DNA from 3 places in the Kosakonia sp. Marseille-Q7440 genome. Region 2 is predicted to be linked to each of the others. Evidence: riboswitches for the same ligand, from Rfam matches in the RefSeq annotation. Region 2 holds a riboswitch; each other region holds the start of a gene.
What was found. A riboswitch is a leader RNA that binds a small molecule or an ion and turns the genes downstream of it on or off. The one in region 2 is predicted to bind thiamine pyrophosphate.

Region 1 (5,304 bases), 520 kb from region 2:
CCTCTGGCGCGCGCGAAAGGCTGATGCCGCCAATCGCTACCGTCGGGTAATCACCGAGCCGCGCAACGTGGCGCGTAAGCGTTGCCAGCCCCTGCGGAGCGGAAGGCATCTGCTTGGTTTGCGTCGGGAAAACGTGGCCCAGGGCGATATAGGAGGGGCGTGCCGCCAGCGCGACATCAATTTCCATATCATCATGGGTGGAGAGGCCGAGCCGCAGTCCGGCCTGGCGAATGGCGGTTAAGTCGGTAGTGGCCAGATCCTCCTGACCGAGATGCACGCCGTAGGCCTGGTGTTTAATCGCCAGCCGCCAATAATCGTTGATAAACAGCCGCGCGTTGTAACGGCGCGCAAGGGCAATGGCGGCCATCACGTCCGCTTCCACCTCTTCGTCGCGCTTATCTTTGATACGCAGTTGCAGGGTGCGCACACCTGCATCCAGCAGGCGGGCGATCCACTCCACGCTATCGACCACCGGATAAAGCCCGAGGCGAAAGGGCACCGGCGGGAAATCAGGCTGGTACATTACGCCTCCTCCTGTTTCAGGTAGATCTCCCCGCCGCGGGCGCGGAAGTCGCTGGCTTTATCCGCCATGCCCGCATCGATGGTCTGCGCGGCGGCGTAGTCACGCACCTCCTGCGAAATCTTCATCGAGCAGAATTTCGGCCCGCACATCGAGCAGAAGTGCGCCACTTTGCCGGACTCCTGCGGCAGGGTTTCATCGTGATAGGCGCGGGCGGTGAAGGGGTCGAGGGCGAGGTTAAACTGATCTTCCCAGCGGAACTCAAATCGCGCTTTCGACATCGCATTATCGCGGATCTGCGCACCAGGATGGCCTTTGGCCAGATCCGCGGCGTGGGCGGCGATTTTGTAGGTAATCAGCCCCTGTTTAACATCCTCTTTGTTCGGCAAGCCGAGGTGCTCTTTCGGCGTGACATAGCAGAGCATCGCGCAGCCAAACCAGCCAATCATTGCCGCGCCGATGCCGGAGGTGAAGTGGTCATAGCCCGGCGCGATATCGGTGGTGAGCGGCCCAAGGGTGTAGAAGGGCGCTTCGTGACAGCTCTCAAGCTCCTCGGTCATATTGCGGCGGATCATCTGCATCGGCACGTGACCGGGGCCTTCAATCATCACCTGCACGTCATACTCCCAGGCGATTTTGGTCAGTTCCCCGAGCGTATGCAGCTCGGCAAATTGCGCTTCGTCATTGGCATCCTGAATCGATCCCGGGCGCAGGCCATCGCCGAGTGACAAAGAGACATCGTAAGCCGCGCAGATTTCGCAGATTTCGCGGAAGTGGGTGTAAAGGAAGTTCTCTTCGTGATGGGAGAGACACCACTTCGCCATGATCGAGCCGCCGCGCGAAACAATGCCCGTCAGGCGCTGCGCGGTCATTGGCACATAGCGCAGCAGCACACCGGCGTGGATGGTGAAGTAGTCGACTCCCTGTTCCGCCTGCTCCAGCAGGGTGTCGCGGAATACCGACCAGCTGAGATCTTCAGCGATCCCGTTGACCTTCTCCAGCGCCTGGTAGATCGGTACAGTGCCGATCGGCACCGGGCTGTTGCGCAGGATCCACTCGCGGGTTTCATGAATATAGCGACCGGTCGAGAGATCCATCACCGTATCCGCGCCCCAGCGGGTTGACCACACCAGCTTCTCCACTTCTTCTTCAATTGATGAGGTGACAGCGGAGTTGCCGATATTAGCGTTCACTTTCACCAGGAAGTTGCGGCCAATGATCATCGGCTCTGATTCTGGATGGTTGATGTTGGCGGGAATAATGGCCCGGCCGGCCGCCACTTCAGCGCGGACAAACTCTGGCGTAATGTTCTCCGGCAGCCGCGCGCCAAACCCTTCGCCCGGATGCTGGCGACGCAATACTTCACTGCGAATGCGCTCACGCCCCATGTTTTCGCGCAGGGCGATAAACTCCATTTCGGGGGTAATGATGCCCAAACGGGCATAGTGCAGCTGCGTCACGCATTTACCTGCTTTGGCGCGGCGCGGCGTCAGCAGGCCGCTAAAACGCAGCGCATCAAGGCCGTCATCCGCCAGGCGCTGGTTGGTATAGGCCGAGCTGCGATGGTCCAGCTCTTCGCTGTCATCGCGGGCGGCAATCCACGCTGCGCGCAGCTTAGCCAGACCCTGTTGCACATCAATGGCAATCGCCGGATCGCCGTAGGGGCCGGAGGTGTCATACACCGGCACCGCTTCGTTCTCTTCGTACTGCGGGTCGGTTTTTGAGCCGCCGACAAGCGTCGGGCTAAGCTGGATTTCGCGCATTGGCACGCGAATATCGGGCTGTGAGCCGGTGAGGTAGATGCGGCGGGAGTTGGGGAAAGCGGTGCCTTCCAGCGTATCGATAAAGTGTTGCGCCTGGGCGCGTTGTTCACGGCGTGAATATTGAGTAGTAGACATAGCTCATTCCAGTGTCAAAGGAGATGGCTTGTCAGACGACGGATGGAGTAATGGCAGCAAACCGCCCGTAAGGGTGGTGTGGTGGATGGATTACTCTTGTTCCCTTCGCAGGTATTAGCCTGATCAGGTTCCGCGGATCCCGAATTAACGGTCTCAGCCTTTTTACACCTCAGCTTTCAGAAAGCGTGGGTGTAAAAGAGTGGCACTCCGACAAGAAAAACCCCCGCCCGAAGCGGGGGACTGTTTTTAAACTACGCGTTAATGCTTAAGAACTCAAGCCGGGCGCGCCATCCCGGTTTCATCATTGGCGCTTTCGCTGAGGTGGTTATCGAACGCCAGCGTGATCAGCTGATCTTCCAGCGTAAAACGCGCCGCCAGCGCTTCACCGATGTCTGAGAGAGCCTGCTGGAACTCCATGCAGTTATCATCATCGATGGACTGTTCGAGGCTGGAATCATAATGTTTCATGATTTCAACGGTATTGGCTTCAAGCTGCGGATAGAGCTGAGTCGCCGCTAAAAGTGGGCTGGCGCCTTCCATTTCATTGATGATGCGTTCATAAATAGTGAAATGACCGGCGGAAAGGTATTCAACCAGGTTATGGCAAAAATCATCCAGCGCTTTTTCGTTAAGCTGCATGTACGACCCTTTGCCCGGCTTGATTCCCACCAGATTGTAATAGGAGATAAGCAACTGCTTACGTTCGTTGAGCCAGAAATCGATAAGCTTGTTACTTCCCCCCAGTCGTTCTGTCAGGCTTTCTAACTGGTTCAGCATAAATGACTCCGCAAAATGTAAGATTAAAAATGATGTAATAATAATGTTAATAACATGCCAGTGAAGCTAAGGTCGCGCAATGGTACAAACTCTTGAAGCTCATCACCGTGGCTGGTGGATAGTCAGCCATGAACAAAAATTATGGTTGCCCGCTGGAGAATTACCACATGGAGAGGCAGGAAATTTCGATCTTGCGGGTCAACCCGCGCAAATTATCGGCGAATGGCAGGGAGAGAGCGTCTGGCTTGTGCGCCAGCAGCGCTCCAGCGAGATGGGATCGGTACGTTTACTGATCGATCAGGATACCGCGCTGTTCCAGTTAGCCGGGCGCGGCGTGCAGCTGGCCGAGTTTTACCGCTCGCATAAGTTTTGCGGTTACTGTGGCCACACCATGCACCCCAGCAAAACCGAGTGGGCGATGCTCTGCGACCACTGCCGGGAACGTTACTATCCACAAATTGCTCCCTGCATCATTGTCGCTATTCGCCGCGATGACAGCCTGCTACTTGCCCAGCATACGCGTCATCGTAATGGCGTGTATACCGTGCTGGCCGGATTTGTTGAAGTCGGCGAGACGCTGGAGCAGGCGGTAGCGCGCGAGGTGATGGAGGAGAGCGGGATTAAAATCAAGAACCTGCGTTATGTTACCTCTCAGCCGTGGCCCTTCCCGCAATCATTAATGACTGCCTTTATGGCCGAGTATGAGAGCGGTGAGATCGTTATTGATACCAAAGAGCTGATTGATGCCGGCTGGTATCGCTATGACGACCTGCCGCTGCTTCCGCCGCCGGGTACCGTCGCGCGCCGCCTGATCGAGGATACCGTGGCGATGTGTCGGGCAGAGAGCGAATAAGGTGTATATACTGGCGGCCTGACGCTTGAGGAACTGACAATGACCGAACTGAAAAACGATCGTTACCTGCGCGCGCTTCAGCGCCAGCCAGTAGATATGACGCCGGTATGGATGATGCGCCAGGCAGGCCGCTATTTGCCGGAATATAAGGCAACCCGTGCGCAGGCCGGCGATTTTATGTCGCTGTGCCGCAATGCGGAGCTGGCCTGTGAAGTAACGATGCAACCCCTGCGCCGCTACAAGCTGGATGCGGCGATCCTCTTCTCCGATATCCTGACGGTGCCGGACGCGATGGGGCTGGGGCTCTATTTCGAAGCCGGTGAAGGGCCGCGTTTTAGCCATCCCATCACCTGTAAAGCGGACGTGGACAAGCTGCCGGTGCCGGACCCGGAAGATGAGCTGGGTTACGTGATGAACGCCGTGCGCACCATTCGCCGTGAACTGAAAGGCGAAGTGCCGCTGATTGGTTTCTCCGGCAGCCCGTGGACGCTGGCGACCTACATGATTGAAGGCGGCAGCAGCAAAGCGTTCACTAAAATCAAAAAGATGATGTACGCCGAGCCGCTGGTGCTGCATGCGCTGCTGGATAAGCTGGCGCAGAGCGTGACGTCTTATCTCAACGCGCAGATCCGCGCTGGCGCGCAGTCGGTGATGATTTTCGACACCTGGGGCGGCGTGCTGACCGGGCGCGACTACCAGCAGTTCTCGCTCTACTACATGCATAAAATCGTCGATGGCCTGCTGCGTGAAAACGAAGGGCGTCGCGTGCCGGTGACCCTGTTTACCAAAGGCGGCGGCCAGTGGCTGGAAGCGATGGCGGCGACCGGCTGCGATGCGCTCGGCCTCGACTGGACCACCGATATTGGCGATGCGCGCCGTCGCGTTGGCGACAAAGTGGCGCTGCAGGGCAACATGGATCCCTCTATGCTTTATGCGCCGCCTGCACGCATTGAGGAAGAAGTGTCTACAATTCTCTCTGGCTTTGGCAAAGGCGAAGGCCATGTATTTAACCTCGGTCACGGCATCCACCAGGATGTCCCGCCGGAACATGCAGGAGTATTTGTCGAGGCGGTTCACCGTCTGTCGGCCCCCTGGCATCAATAAGGAGCAAATATGGATCTCGCGTCGCTACGCGCACAACAACTTGAACTGGCCTCTTCCGTGATCCGCGAGGATCGTCTTGATAAAGATCCGCCGACGTTGATCGGCGGGGCGGATGTCGGTTTCGAGCAGGGTGGCGAAGTGACGCGGGCGGC
Region 2 (5,304 bases):
CCCTGCCGATATGCAGAGCAGCAGTTTTAAATGGCTGCTGCTGCTGACGGCGATTGTGCTCTGGCTGGCCTGTTGGCTCTGCTGGCGTCTGTGGCGCGCGGGCAAATCGGGCAGCGATCGCTTAACGGCGTACCTGCCGCGCCAGCGCCTGCTCTGGCTGGCACCGGGCACGATGATGATTGCTATTGCCTCAGTAGTGATGCTGGCAAAACACCCGCTGATGCCGATCTATCTCGATATTCTCAGCAAAGTGATCCGCGGTCACTGAGCCTGAATGCCCAGCAGGGCGGAGACCGGCGCGTTGCCGCTAAGCAGCGTGTCGGTTGCGCCATCCCAGGCGATACGTCCTTCGGCGACCACCAGCGCGCGTTCGGCAATGCGCGCGGCATCCTCCACGCTGTGCGACACCATCAGCAATGTTAACTGTTGGCGACGGCAGACGCTCTGCACCAGCGCGAGCATCTCCTGGCGCAGGGCGGGATCGAGCGCGGAAAAGGGCTCATCCAGCAGCAGCAGCGGCTGCTCGCGCACCAGGCAGCGGGCTAACGCCACGCGCTGGCGCTGGCCGCCGGAGAGCTGATCCGGCAGCCGCTCCAGCAGTGCCTCCAGTCCCATGGTGGCGGCAATCTCATTAAGCTTCTCCCGCTGCGCGGCATTCAGCTTCAACCCCGGATGTAAACCCAGGCCAATATTCTGCCGCACCGTCAGGTGGGTGAAGAGGTTGTTCTCCTGAAACAGCATCGACACCGGACGGCGCGCGGGCGGCGTGCGGGTGTGATCCTCATCGCCAAGTAAAATCGTGCCGCTGGCAGGGGGAATAAACCCGGCAATCAGGTTCAGCAGCGTGCTCTTGCCTGCGCCACTGGGGCCGAGAATGGCAATCTGCTCACCCCGTTCGGCTGCGAGGGTAAAGCGCATCGGCAGATGCTCGTAAAGCCAGGTGACATCAATCAGTCTTAGCATGGCGGCCCGGTAGTTTTTCAATCACAGTGAAGAGTAAAAAGCAGAGCAGCAGCAGGATCAGCGCGGTGACGGCTCCATCCTGGCTGCGGTAAGAGCCAATTTGCTGATAGAGATAGAAGGGCAGGGTGCGGAAATCATCATTACCGAACAGCGCCACCACGCCGAAATCACCAATCGACAGCACGCAGGCAAAGGCCAGCGCCTGCGCAATCGGGCGTTTCAGCGCGCGTAACTCCACCACCCACAGGCGGCGAAAACCGGCAATGTCGAGCGACTGGCAGAGCAGGGCATACCGCGCGGTGAGATCGCGCATCGGGTTTTCCAGCACCTTTAAGGCATAAGGGATCGCCATCAGCGCGTTGGTGAATATCACGATGCCATCGGCGGATTCAGGCAGGCCGATGGTGTTATTGAGCAGCAGGAAAAAGCCGGTCGCCAGCACAATCCCCGGCATCGCCAGAATCAGCATGCCGCTCAGTTCGAGCGTCTGCCCGGCCGCTGTGCGGTGGCGCGCGCGCAGTTCACGGCTGCTCCACAGCAGCATCATGGTCAGCACCACGCAGAGCAGTCCGGCGACCAGCGCGATGCGCAGCGAGGTCCACACCGCCTGCCACAGCACCGGCTCTGCCAGCACTTTCAGTAAACTCACATTAAGCCCGTCGACAATCACCGCCAGCAGCGGTGGCAGCAGGAGCAGCAGCGCCAGCACGATTAACAGCGTATCGGCGAGGCGGCTAAACCAGCGCGTTTCCGGGTCGCGCCAGCCCTGAATATGATGGCTGCCGACGGCGAAGGCTTTACTCATCCGCTGGCTTAACAGCACCAGCCCGAGGCAGCAGATCATCTGGATCAGCGCCAGTATCGCCGCGCGGGCGGGATCGAAGTCAAAGCTAAGCGCCTGGTAGATGGCAAGCTCAATGGTGGTTGCCTGCGGGCCGCCGCCCAGCGACAGCACGGTGGCGAAACTGGCGAAGCAGAGCATAAAGATCAGCGCTGCCACCGGCGGGATCTGGCGGCGCAGCCAGGGCCACTCGACAAAGCGGAAGAAGGCCCAGCCACGCATGCCAAGCTGGGCTGCCAGCTGGCGCTGTTCACCGGGGATCTGCTCCAGCGCCTGTAGCAGCAGGCGCGAGGCCATCGGCAGGTTAAAAAAGAGGTGCGCCAGCAGAATGCCCTGCAAGCCGTAGGGCGAAAAGGTCCACTCAATGCCGAGCGTCTGGCAGAGCGTGGCGAGCCACCCCTGACGACCATAGACGCTGAGAATGCCAAACACCGCCACCAGCACCGGCAGGATCAGCGTCATCGCGCATAAGCGCAGCAGCAACTGGCGGCCAGGAAAACGGCGGCGGTAGAGCGCACGGGCAAGGAAAATGGCGGGCACCACGGAGAGCAGGGCGGAGAGAAAAGCCTGCCAGAAGGAGAAACGCACCACGTGCCACAGGTAGCTATCTGACAAGAAGTCGGAGAGCCCTTCGACAGGTGCGTTTTGCCACAGCGCAAAAAAGGCCGCCAGCGCCACCGCCACCATCAGCGTGGCGGCGGTGAGGCCAGGAAGCAGCCAGCCGGGAATTAGCGGCTGACGGCGCGTTGCCACGAGGCTATCCATGCTGCGCGCTGGGCTGCCACCTCTTGCGGCGAGAATTGCAGCGAGGTTTGTGGTTTCTCAAGCTGGTCAAAACCGGCGGGCAGCGTGACGTTGCTCACCGGGTACATCCAGTTGCCCGTTGGGATGGCGCTCTGGAAGGCCGGTGAAACCATAAATTTAAGGAATTTTTCTGCCAGCTCCGGCTGTTTGCTGGCGGTGGTGCGCGCCGCGACTTCAACCTGCAAATAGTGGCCTTCGCTGAAGTTCGCCGCCGCGTAGTTCTCTTTCTTCTCTTCGATGATGTGGTAGGCAGGCGAGGTGGTGTAGCTCAGTACCAGATCGCTTTCGCCTTTCAAAAAGAGGCCGTAGGCTTCGCTCCACCCTTTGGTGACGGTAACGGTTTTGCCTGCCAGCTTTTGCCAGGCTTCGGGGGCTTTATCGCCATAGACTTTCTGCATCCACAGCAGCAGGCCGAGCCCTGGCGTGCTGGTGCGCGGATCTTCATAAATCACGCGCCACTTCTTATCGCTCTCGACCAGCTCTTTCAGGCTCTTCGGCGGGTTTTTCAGTTTGGTTTTGTCATAAACAAAGGCGAACCAGCCGTAATCGAACGGCACAAAGGTGTCATTGCTCCAGCCGCCCGGCACCTTCACCGCATTATCCGGCACGCCGCTTTTGGCGAAGAGTTTTGTCTGGGTCGCGGCTTCCAGCAGGTTGTTATCAAGACCGAGCACGACGTCAGCTTTGCTCTTTTTGCCCTCCATGCGCAGACGGTTGAGCAGCGAGACGCCATCTTCCAGCGCCACGAACTTCAGTTCGCAGTTGCAGTCGGCTTCAAAGGCTTTTTTTACCGCAGGACCTGGGCCCCATTCGGCGGCGAAGGAGTCGTAGGTATAAACGGTCAGGACGGGTTTAGCGAAAACGGGCGCGGCAATAAGCAGCAGCAGTGACAACGATTTTTTTAACACTTTGCACCTCATAAATGGGTGGCAAAGGATTTTGAGAGAGCCTCAAATCCCTTCGCCGGCGTTATCCGGATCAGGTTCGACGGGTATTTTCTCAGCACGCGCGTGAAGCGCAGCACCCCGTTGAGAACGGCGCTATTGTAATGATTTGGTAAACAATCTGAAAGCATTACGGATCCGGCGGCGCAAACCAGGCCGATTTAAAGTCAAACCAGCCGAGGGTATTCATGCGCAGCCCGCGCATGGTGCGCTGCCCCTGGATGCGCAGCCAGTGGTGGATCAACGGCACAATCGCTTTGCTCGCTAGCAACTGCTGCGACCACATCGCCAGATTCATCTCCCCGGCGCGCCAGCGCGCGGCGTCTGCCTGCCAGTCGCGCGGAATGCAGTTTTGCAGCAACGGTACTTCATAGAGGTTGGCGAAGACCGAAAAATCGAGCGGCAGGGTGAAGTTGGCGCTGTTAAGCCAGATATCGCTCTCTGTTTCGCCGCGATGCCAGGCATCATAATCGACCTCCTGAATCAGTAACTTAACGCCGTGCTCTGCGAGCAGCGTGCTCATGGTGTGGGCGATCGCCTGGTGCTCGTTGTGCTCGCGGTAGAAGGTGAGCGTCAGCGTCTCCAGCCCGGCGGGCTTTTCACCGCTGCCGGGGCGCGCATGATGCCAGCGCGGCAGCAATCCATAGGCGGGAAACCAGTAGCGCTGATTCTGTTCGCTGGCGTGCCACAGCAGATTGGTTGGCGAAAGGATCCGGCTTACCCACTCGCGCACCGCCGGGTTCGCACCGCGGCTGGATCGCGCGTCAAACAGCAGGTAGTAGCAGCCCTCTTCAAGACGGCTCTCCACCGCTTTTTCGCCCTCCGTTGGCCCTTCGAGCGTCAGGCCGCAGGTGGTCTCATCCCCGACATCCGGCAGCACCCAGACATTCACTTCATCAATCAGCGCGCGAAAACCGAAGTAATCCTCAAAGGCGTGGATTTTTAACTGGTTGCGGGTGTTGCGCATCACCGCGTAAGGGCCGGTGCCGATCGGCTGGCTGGCAAAGTTCGCCAGCGTTTCCCACTCCTGCGGCAGGATCATCGCCGGCACGTGGCCCATCAGCCACGGCAGCCAGCTGTCGGGCTGCGAGAGATGAATGTCGAGCGTCCACGGCGTGGGTGAAACGATATCGCGGATGTGGGAGTAGAGCGGCAGGGCGCTGGCGCGCTGTAAGGAGGCGATAACATCCGCCATCTCCAGCTCGCGACCATGGTGAAAGTGGATGCCGGGGCGTAAGTAGAAGCGCCAGTGCAGGGGAGAGATCGCTTTCCAGTGGTGAGCAATATCGGCTTCCAGTTCCCCGTTTTCCTCATTTATGCGCGTCAGGGTGCTGAAGATTTGCCGCGCCATATGGGTTTCGGAGCGGCGCAGCGGCGAGCCGGGCAGCAGATTGCGCAGCGGGCGGTAGTAGAGCACGCGCAGGATATGTCGCCCCTGGCGAAAACTGCGGCCAAGATGCGACACCAGCATCTGGCGCACGGCGGCTTTATCGCCCACCAGTTGCACCAGCTGGTCGATGCGATCCTGCTCAAGCAGATCTTCCGCCCGCTGCTGTTGCAACGCCAGGCCGGTGTAGAGGAAGGTGAGGCGCGAGCGTTTACCGCGCCCGGCTTCCGCCTCCCAGGTGAGCCAGCCGCGCGTCTGCATGGTGTTGAGCAGGGTGCGCATATGGCGGCGGGAGCAGTTGAGCAGCTCCGCCAGCTCGTTAAGCGTAGTTTCCTGAGATTTTCCATCGCAGCATTGCCACAGAC
Region 3 (5,304 bases), 2.2 Mb from region 2:
ACCGGTAGTGCCGTCGTCTGCGGTGATGGTTAACATCGCCATCTTCGCCTGCGTCTCCGGCCCCGGATGGGAGTGCCCGGCGCTGTCAGAGACCCGTCGCGTGGGGTGCTGAAAGACGGTGACGTTTACAGATTCAATTTTCATTCCGTATCCTTGAGTTTTGAAAAGCTGTTTCAGAACAAAATATATGCACAAAACCTGGTCACATCCTCGGACAAATAGCGCTAAGCAGCGACCATTTTTTGGGCATGCGCACAAGGATGCGTGACACTTTTCACAAAAGGTTACGGAAATGTGATCGGAGTCCGTAGGGGAAAGACGCGAAGGAGAGAGAAAGCCCCCTTCCTGGCGGAAAGGGGCAACAACGGAGATCAGGCGATGGTGATCTTCTCGTCGAGATAGACATCCTGTACGGCATTAATCAGCTTCACGCCGTCGGCCATCGTTTTCTTGAACGCTTTACGCCCGAGGATCAGCCCCATGCCACCGGCACGTTTGTTGATCACCGCCGTGCGTACCGCCTCGGTGAGATCCGCCTCGCCGCCGGAGGCACCACCAGAGTTGATAAGCCCGGCACGACCCATATAGCAGTTGGCTAACTGGTAGCGCACCAGATCGATCGGGTTGTCGCTGGTGAGCTTGCTGTAGACGCGCTCATCGGTATAGCCGAATTTCACCGCATTATAGCCGCCGTTATTCTCCGCCATCTTCTGCTTCACGATATCCGCGCCAATGGTGGCGGCAATGTGGTTCGCCTGGCCGGTGAGATCCGCTGAAACATGGTAATCGACGCCATCTTTCTTAAACGCGGAGTTGCGCAGATAAGCCCACAGCACCGTCACCATGCCCAGTTCGTGAGCACGCTCAAAGGCGGTGGAGATCTCTTCAATCTGGCGGCGGGATTCCGGCGAACCAAAGTAGATAGTCGCGCCGACCGCTACCGCACCCATATTGAATGCCTGCTCGACGCTGGCGTAGTAGGTCTGATCATAAGTGGTCGGGTAGCTGAGGGTTTCGTTATGGTTGAGTTTCACGAGGAACGGAATGCGGTGGGCATAACGGCGGGAGACCGAGGCCAGCACGCCGTAAGTGGATGCCACACAGTTACAGCCCGCTTCAATTGCCAGCTCGACGATATTTTTCGGATCAAAGTAGAGCGGATTGGCAGCAAACGACGCACCCGCCGAGTGCTCAATCCCCTGATCGACCGGCAAAATAGAGAGGTACCCCGTGCCTGCCAGCCGCCCGTGGTTGTAGAGGGTCTGCATGTTTCGCAACACCGCAGGCGGGCGGTTGTTGTCGATCATCACGCGGTCGACGTAGTCGTGTCCGGGCAGATAGAGCTGGTCGGCAGGAATGGTCATGCAACGGTGTTGCAGAAGGCTGTCGGCGTCTTTGCCAAGTAACTGCACAATATCAGTCATTACAATGCTCCCGTAAGCTTGCGCTTCGCGAATTGGATTGTCCTTACCCACCTTGCCTGGCGATGGGCAAACTAAGCCTGGTACTCTGGCGTCAGAATGTCCACCACCCGGCATTTTTTCAGCTTATTCTGCTGGCACGTTTCGGTTTCTGATTTACCACCACTGATGGAAGTGGTGCACCGGCCCGATCCCCTCGCCCACTTCAAGCGTATCGGCCTGTGCCAGCGCAGCGGTCAGCCACTTTTTCGCCTCTGCAACCGTTTCAGCCCAGCCGGTATGGCGCGGTCGTAGCGCCGCCAGCGCCGCCGAGAGCGTGCAGCCTGTGCCGTGGGTGTTTTTTGTCAAAATCCGCGCGGTAGTGAAGCGCTGCGCGCCATCGCGGGTGAAGAGCCAGTCGGGGCTTTCGGCGTCCTCCAGATGACCGCCCTTCATCAACACTGCTTCACAACCGAGCGCTAACAAAGCTTTGCCCTGCTCATGCATCTCGCGCTCGCTGCGCGCATGAGGCGCATCTAACAGCGCCGCCGCTTCCGGCAGATTGGGCGTGATAAGGGAAACCTGCGGCAGTAAATGCTGGCGTAGGGCGGCGACCGCCGCAGGGGATAACAGCGGATCGCCGCTTTTCGCCAGCATTACCGTATCCAGCACCACATTGCGCACCTGGTAATGGCGCAGACGCTCTGCCACCGCTTCGACAATATCGGTTTCCGCCAGCATGCCGATTTTGGTGGTGTCGATGCGCACATCGCTCAGCACGGAGCCCAGCTGGGCGGCAACAAAATCGGGCTCGATGCGGTACACCGACTGCACGCCACGGGTATTTTGCGCCACCAGCGCGGTGATCACCGAACAGCCATAAGCCCCCAGCGCCGAGAACGTTTTTAAATCCGCCTGGATCCCCGCCCCGCCGCTCGGGTCGGTGCCGGCAATGGTTAAGGCATTAATCCGTTTCATTACAATTCCTCCCCTTTCGTCGCCAGCGCATCAAGAAAGGCAGGCACAAAACTGCCAGGACCCGCGCTCTGCTTCACCGCGCGGCTGCCCGCCTGCTTCATGATCCGGCAGGCCGAGGCAACATTGAGCAGTCGCTCGCCGGGCAATGCGCAACAGGCAGCTACCACGGCCGAGAGCGCGCAGCCGGTGCCGACCACGCGCGTCATCAGCGGATCGCCGCCGCTGACGCTGAGGGTTTCTCTACCATCGGTGATGTAATCAATCTCACCAGTGACTGCGACCACCGCGCCGGTCTGTTGCGCCAGTTGCTGCGCCGCGGGCAGCGCCGCCAGTGCGCTATCGGTGGTGTCGACGCCGCGCCCGCCGCCTGGCATACCGGCCAGGGCGAGGATTTCAGAAGCGTTGCCGCGGATGGCGGCCGGTCGAAGAGAGAGGAGTTGTTGGCAGAAACCAGTGCGAAAGGCGAGTGCGCCAACGGCAACCGGGTCGAGCGTCCAGGGGGTTTGCGCGCGGTTGGCGCTCTCAATTGCGGCGTGCATTGCTTCAGCGCGTTCGCGCGTCAGGGTGCCGACATTGATAAGTAAGGCATCGGCGATAGCGCTGAACTGCTGCGCCTCTTCGCTATCAATGACCATAGCTGGCGATGCGCCGAGCGAGAGCAGCACATTAGCGGTAAAGGTTTGTACGACGTCATTCGTCATACAGTGAACAAGGGGAGAGAGTGTGCGGAGTTGCTGTAACGCGTGTGCAGAGTGCACAGGATCAAGCAGGTCAGGTTGCATCTTTTTTGCTCCTGCCCGGCGTGAAGAAGGGATGCCGGGCAGGCATCTGACTTCCCTACGCTGGCATTATCCAGATCAGGTGGTACGGGTATTTCTCAGCCTTCACGTAGAAGGGCACCCCGAGTCATAACATCAATAAATTGTGGTGAAACCGTTCAGTAGCTTAATGCTGGCAGCGTCACGTGTAAATGCGTATTTGCCCGTGCACTCAGTGGCGAATCTGCGCCAGTTCTGCTTCGGTAAGCCCGGTCATGCTCATCACCGTGCTGCGATCGAGGCCGTTTTGCAGCATCGTCCGTGCGATGCGGAACGCCTCTTCTTTGCGTCCCTTCTCGATACCGCGCTGCTCGCCGAGTTCAATGCCTTGTTCGATTCCTCGCTCAATGCCCTGTTCAATTCCTTGTTCAATGCCTTTTGCGAGACCTTTTTCAATACCTCTTTGTTCAAGCTGCTGTGCAATTGTCATCAATTGGTCCTCATGCTGTGGTGCCTTTAGCGCCAGTTCACGTACAAAGGCGTGCGCATCTGCTGTCTCGCCAGCGTACACCAGGTAGTTTATCAGCGAAGCTAATTGCTGTCGTGTGATGTGTTCGTTCACCAACAGCGTTGCGAGCCGGTCAAGAATTTCGCTTAAGTCGCGCTGATGGATATGTTTTTGTAACAGCGTCAGCGCCGCCATGCTGCGGTGATTCATTATTTCGTTATCCGGGATCACCGAGACATCAACGAGCGGAAAGCTACTGCTATAGAGCTCTTGCGCCGTTGCCGGGCTGACAAACAGCTCTAACCAGTTCGTTGACCACGGATAAGGGGTGCGCTTGCCGGTATAAAAAAGCAGGGGGATAACTAACGGTAGCGATTTATGCCCGGCATCAAGGTGTCTCTGCATCGCGGCAATCGCGTACCGCAGTAACCTAAAGGCCATATGGCGATCGGGGGTGGATTGGTGCTCAATCAGCACATGAATATACCCCTCCCCCGCGCGTGTTTTCAGGCTGTAGAGCACGTCGCTGTAATAAGCCCGCAGGTTCTCTTCGACGAAACTTCCCGACTCCAGCCTGAGCGTTCGTAAATCGCAGAGTGCCAGTAAATGTGCAGGCAGATGCAGTTCTATAAAATCCCTGGCCGTCGTCGGGTTGGTCAAAAACTGTTTGAATGCCGCATCGTGCGGCGTGGGGGTGATCTTTTTTTTGCGTTGCGTGGTCGTATCGGACATCAAGGGTTTGCCTCCCTGGCTTACGTTATTTCCCTCTAAATATCACTAAAATCTGACCACGCCTAGATATGCTTTTTCTGAAAAAACCAATTAGCTTTCCCTGTTATTTCATCAACTTATGCGCAATAACCTGCAACTGTTGGGCTATCTCTTGCAGGTTCGCGCTCTGCTCCTGCAATGCGCCGGTAGAGTGACGCACAATCAGCCGCGCAGGGAGTACGGATGAACTACGGGCGGCATCGCCGTGGCCGCTGTCGAGCAGACGACGCACCGCCTCTTTGCCCTGCAAATCGAGATCCAGAGAAACGGTGGTTAACGACGGATGGAAGAAGGAGCTTTCATAGGTGTCATCGTAACCGATCACCGATTTCTCGCCGGGGATGGCGATCTGATGTTGATGAAACGCGCTCAGCACGCCGAGCGCCATCTGGTCATTCCCGACCAGAACGGCGGTAAAATTCGGCGTTTCGCGCAGCATCTGCAGTGCGCCTGCGTAACCGCTCTGCGCATCCCAGTTACCGTGGAATACTTTCACTGGTTTCAGGCCGTAGCTATCAAGGGTGTCAACCCAGCTTTTTAGCCGCAGCTTTGCCGAAACGGAGCTTTCAGGCCCCGCCAACAGCGCGATATCGCGGTGCCCTAAATCATAAAGATGTTTGACGCTCGCACGTGTACCGTCCGCCGGGTTGAACGAAACATTAAACACCGAGCTGTAAGGGTCAACGTCGAGGAACAGGCAAACAATATCATCATTGTCAGCCGCAATGCGCTGGGCTTCATCGGTCTCCAGCGGCACGTTAATGATCACCTTATCGACCAGCTGCGACTTCAGTTCGTTGATCGCCGACTGGATATCATGATTGACGTTCTCATCAATCATTGAGATTAGCACCTGGTAGCCGTCGAGATTGGCATAGCGTTTTACCGC

Region 1: another riboswitch for thiamine pyrophosphate. It lies ahead of thiC (phosphomethylpyrimidine synthase ThiC); the one in region 2 lies ahead of thiB (thiamine ABC transporter substrate binding subunit).
Region 3: another riboswitch for thiamine pyrophosphate. It lies ahead of thiM (hydroxyethylthiazole kinase); the one in region 2 lies ahead of thiB (thiamine ABC transporter substrate binding subunit).

What each region holds. Positions count from the first base shown of each region.
Region 1 covers NZ_CBCPLT010000001.1:23,947-29,250, forward strand. The annotation lists gene thiE (thiamine phosphate synthase) at 1-523, opposite strand, end outside; gene thiC (phosphomethylpyrimidine synthase ThiC) at 523-2,418, opposite strand; TPP riboswitch at 2,502-2,638, opposite strand; gene ACWPW2_RS00140 (Rsd/AlgQ family anti-sigma factor) at 2,692-3,195, opposite strand; gene nudC (NAD(+) diphosphatase) at 3,275-4,048, shown strand; gene hemE (uroporphyrinogen decarboxylase) at 4,088-5,152, shown strand; gene nfi (deoxyribonuclease V) at 5,162-5,304, shown strand, end outside.
Region 2 covers NZ_CBCPLT010000001.1:543,042-548,345, forward strand. The annotation lists gene ACWPW2_RS02425 (DedA family protein) at 1-268, shown strand, start outside; gene thiQ (thiamine ABC transporter ATP-binding protein ThiQ) at 262-963, opposite strand; gene thiP (thiamine/thiamine pyrophosphate ABC transporter permease ThiP) at 947-2,557, opposite strand; gene thiB (thiamine ABC transporter substrate binding subunit) at 2,533-3,516, opposite strand; TPP riboswitch at 3,546-3,646, opposite strand; gene sgrR (HTH-type transcriptional regulator SgrR) at 3,683-5,304, opposite strand, start outside.
Region 3 covers NZ_CBCPLT010000001.1:2,789,678-2,794,981, forward strand. The annotation lists gene ACWPW2_RS13080 (mandelate racemase family protein) at 1-144, opposite strand, end outside; gene fbaB (class I fructose-bisphosphate aldolase) at 372-1,424, opposite strand; gene thiD (bifunctional hydroxymethylpyrimidine kinase/phosphomethylpyrimidine kinase) at 1,578-2,378, opposite strand; gene thiM (hydroxyethylthiazole kinase) at 2,378-3,160, opposite strand; TPP riboswitch at 3,196-3,292, opposite strand; gene ACWPW2_RS13100 (Rpn family recombination-promoting nuclease/putative transposase) at 3,369-4,376, opposite strand; gene ACWPW2_RS13105 (LacI family DNA-binding transcriptional regulator) at 4,480-5,304, opposite strand, start outside.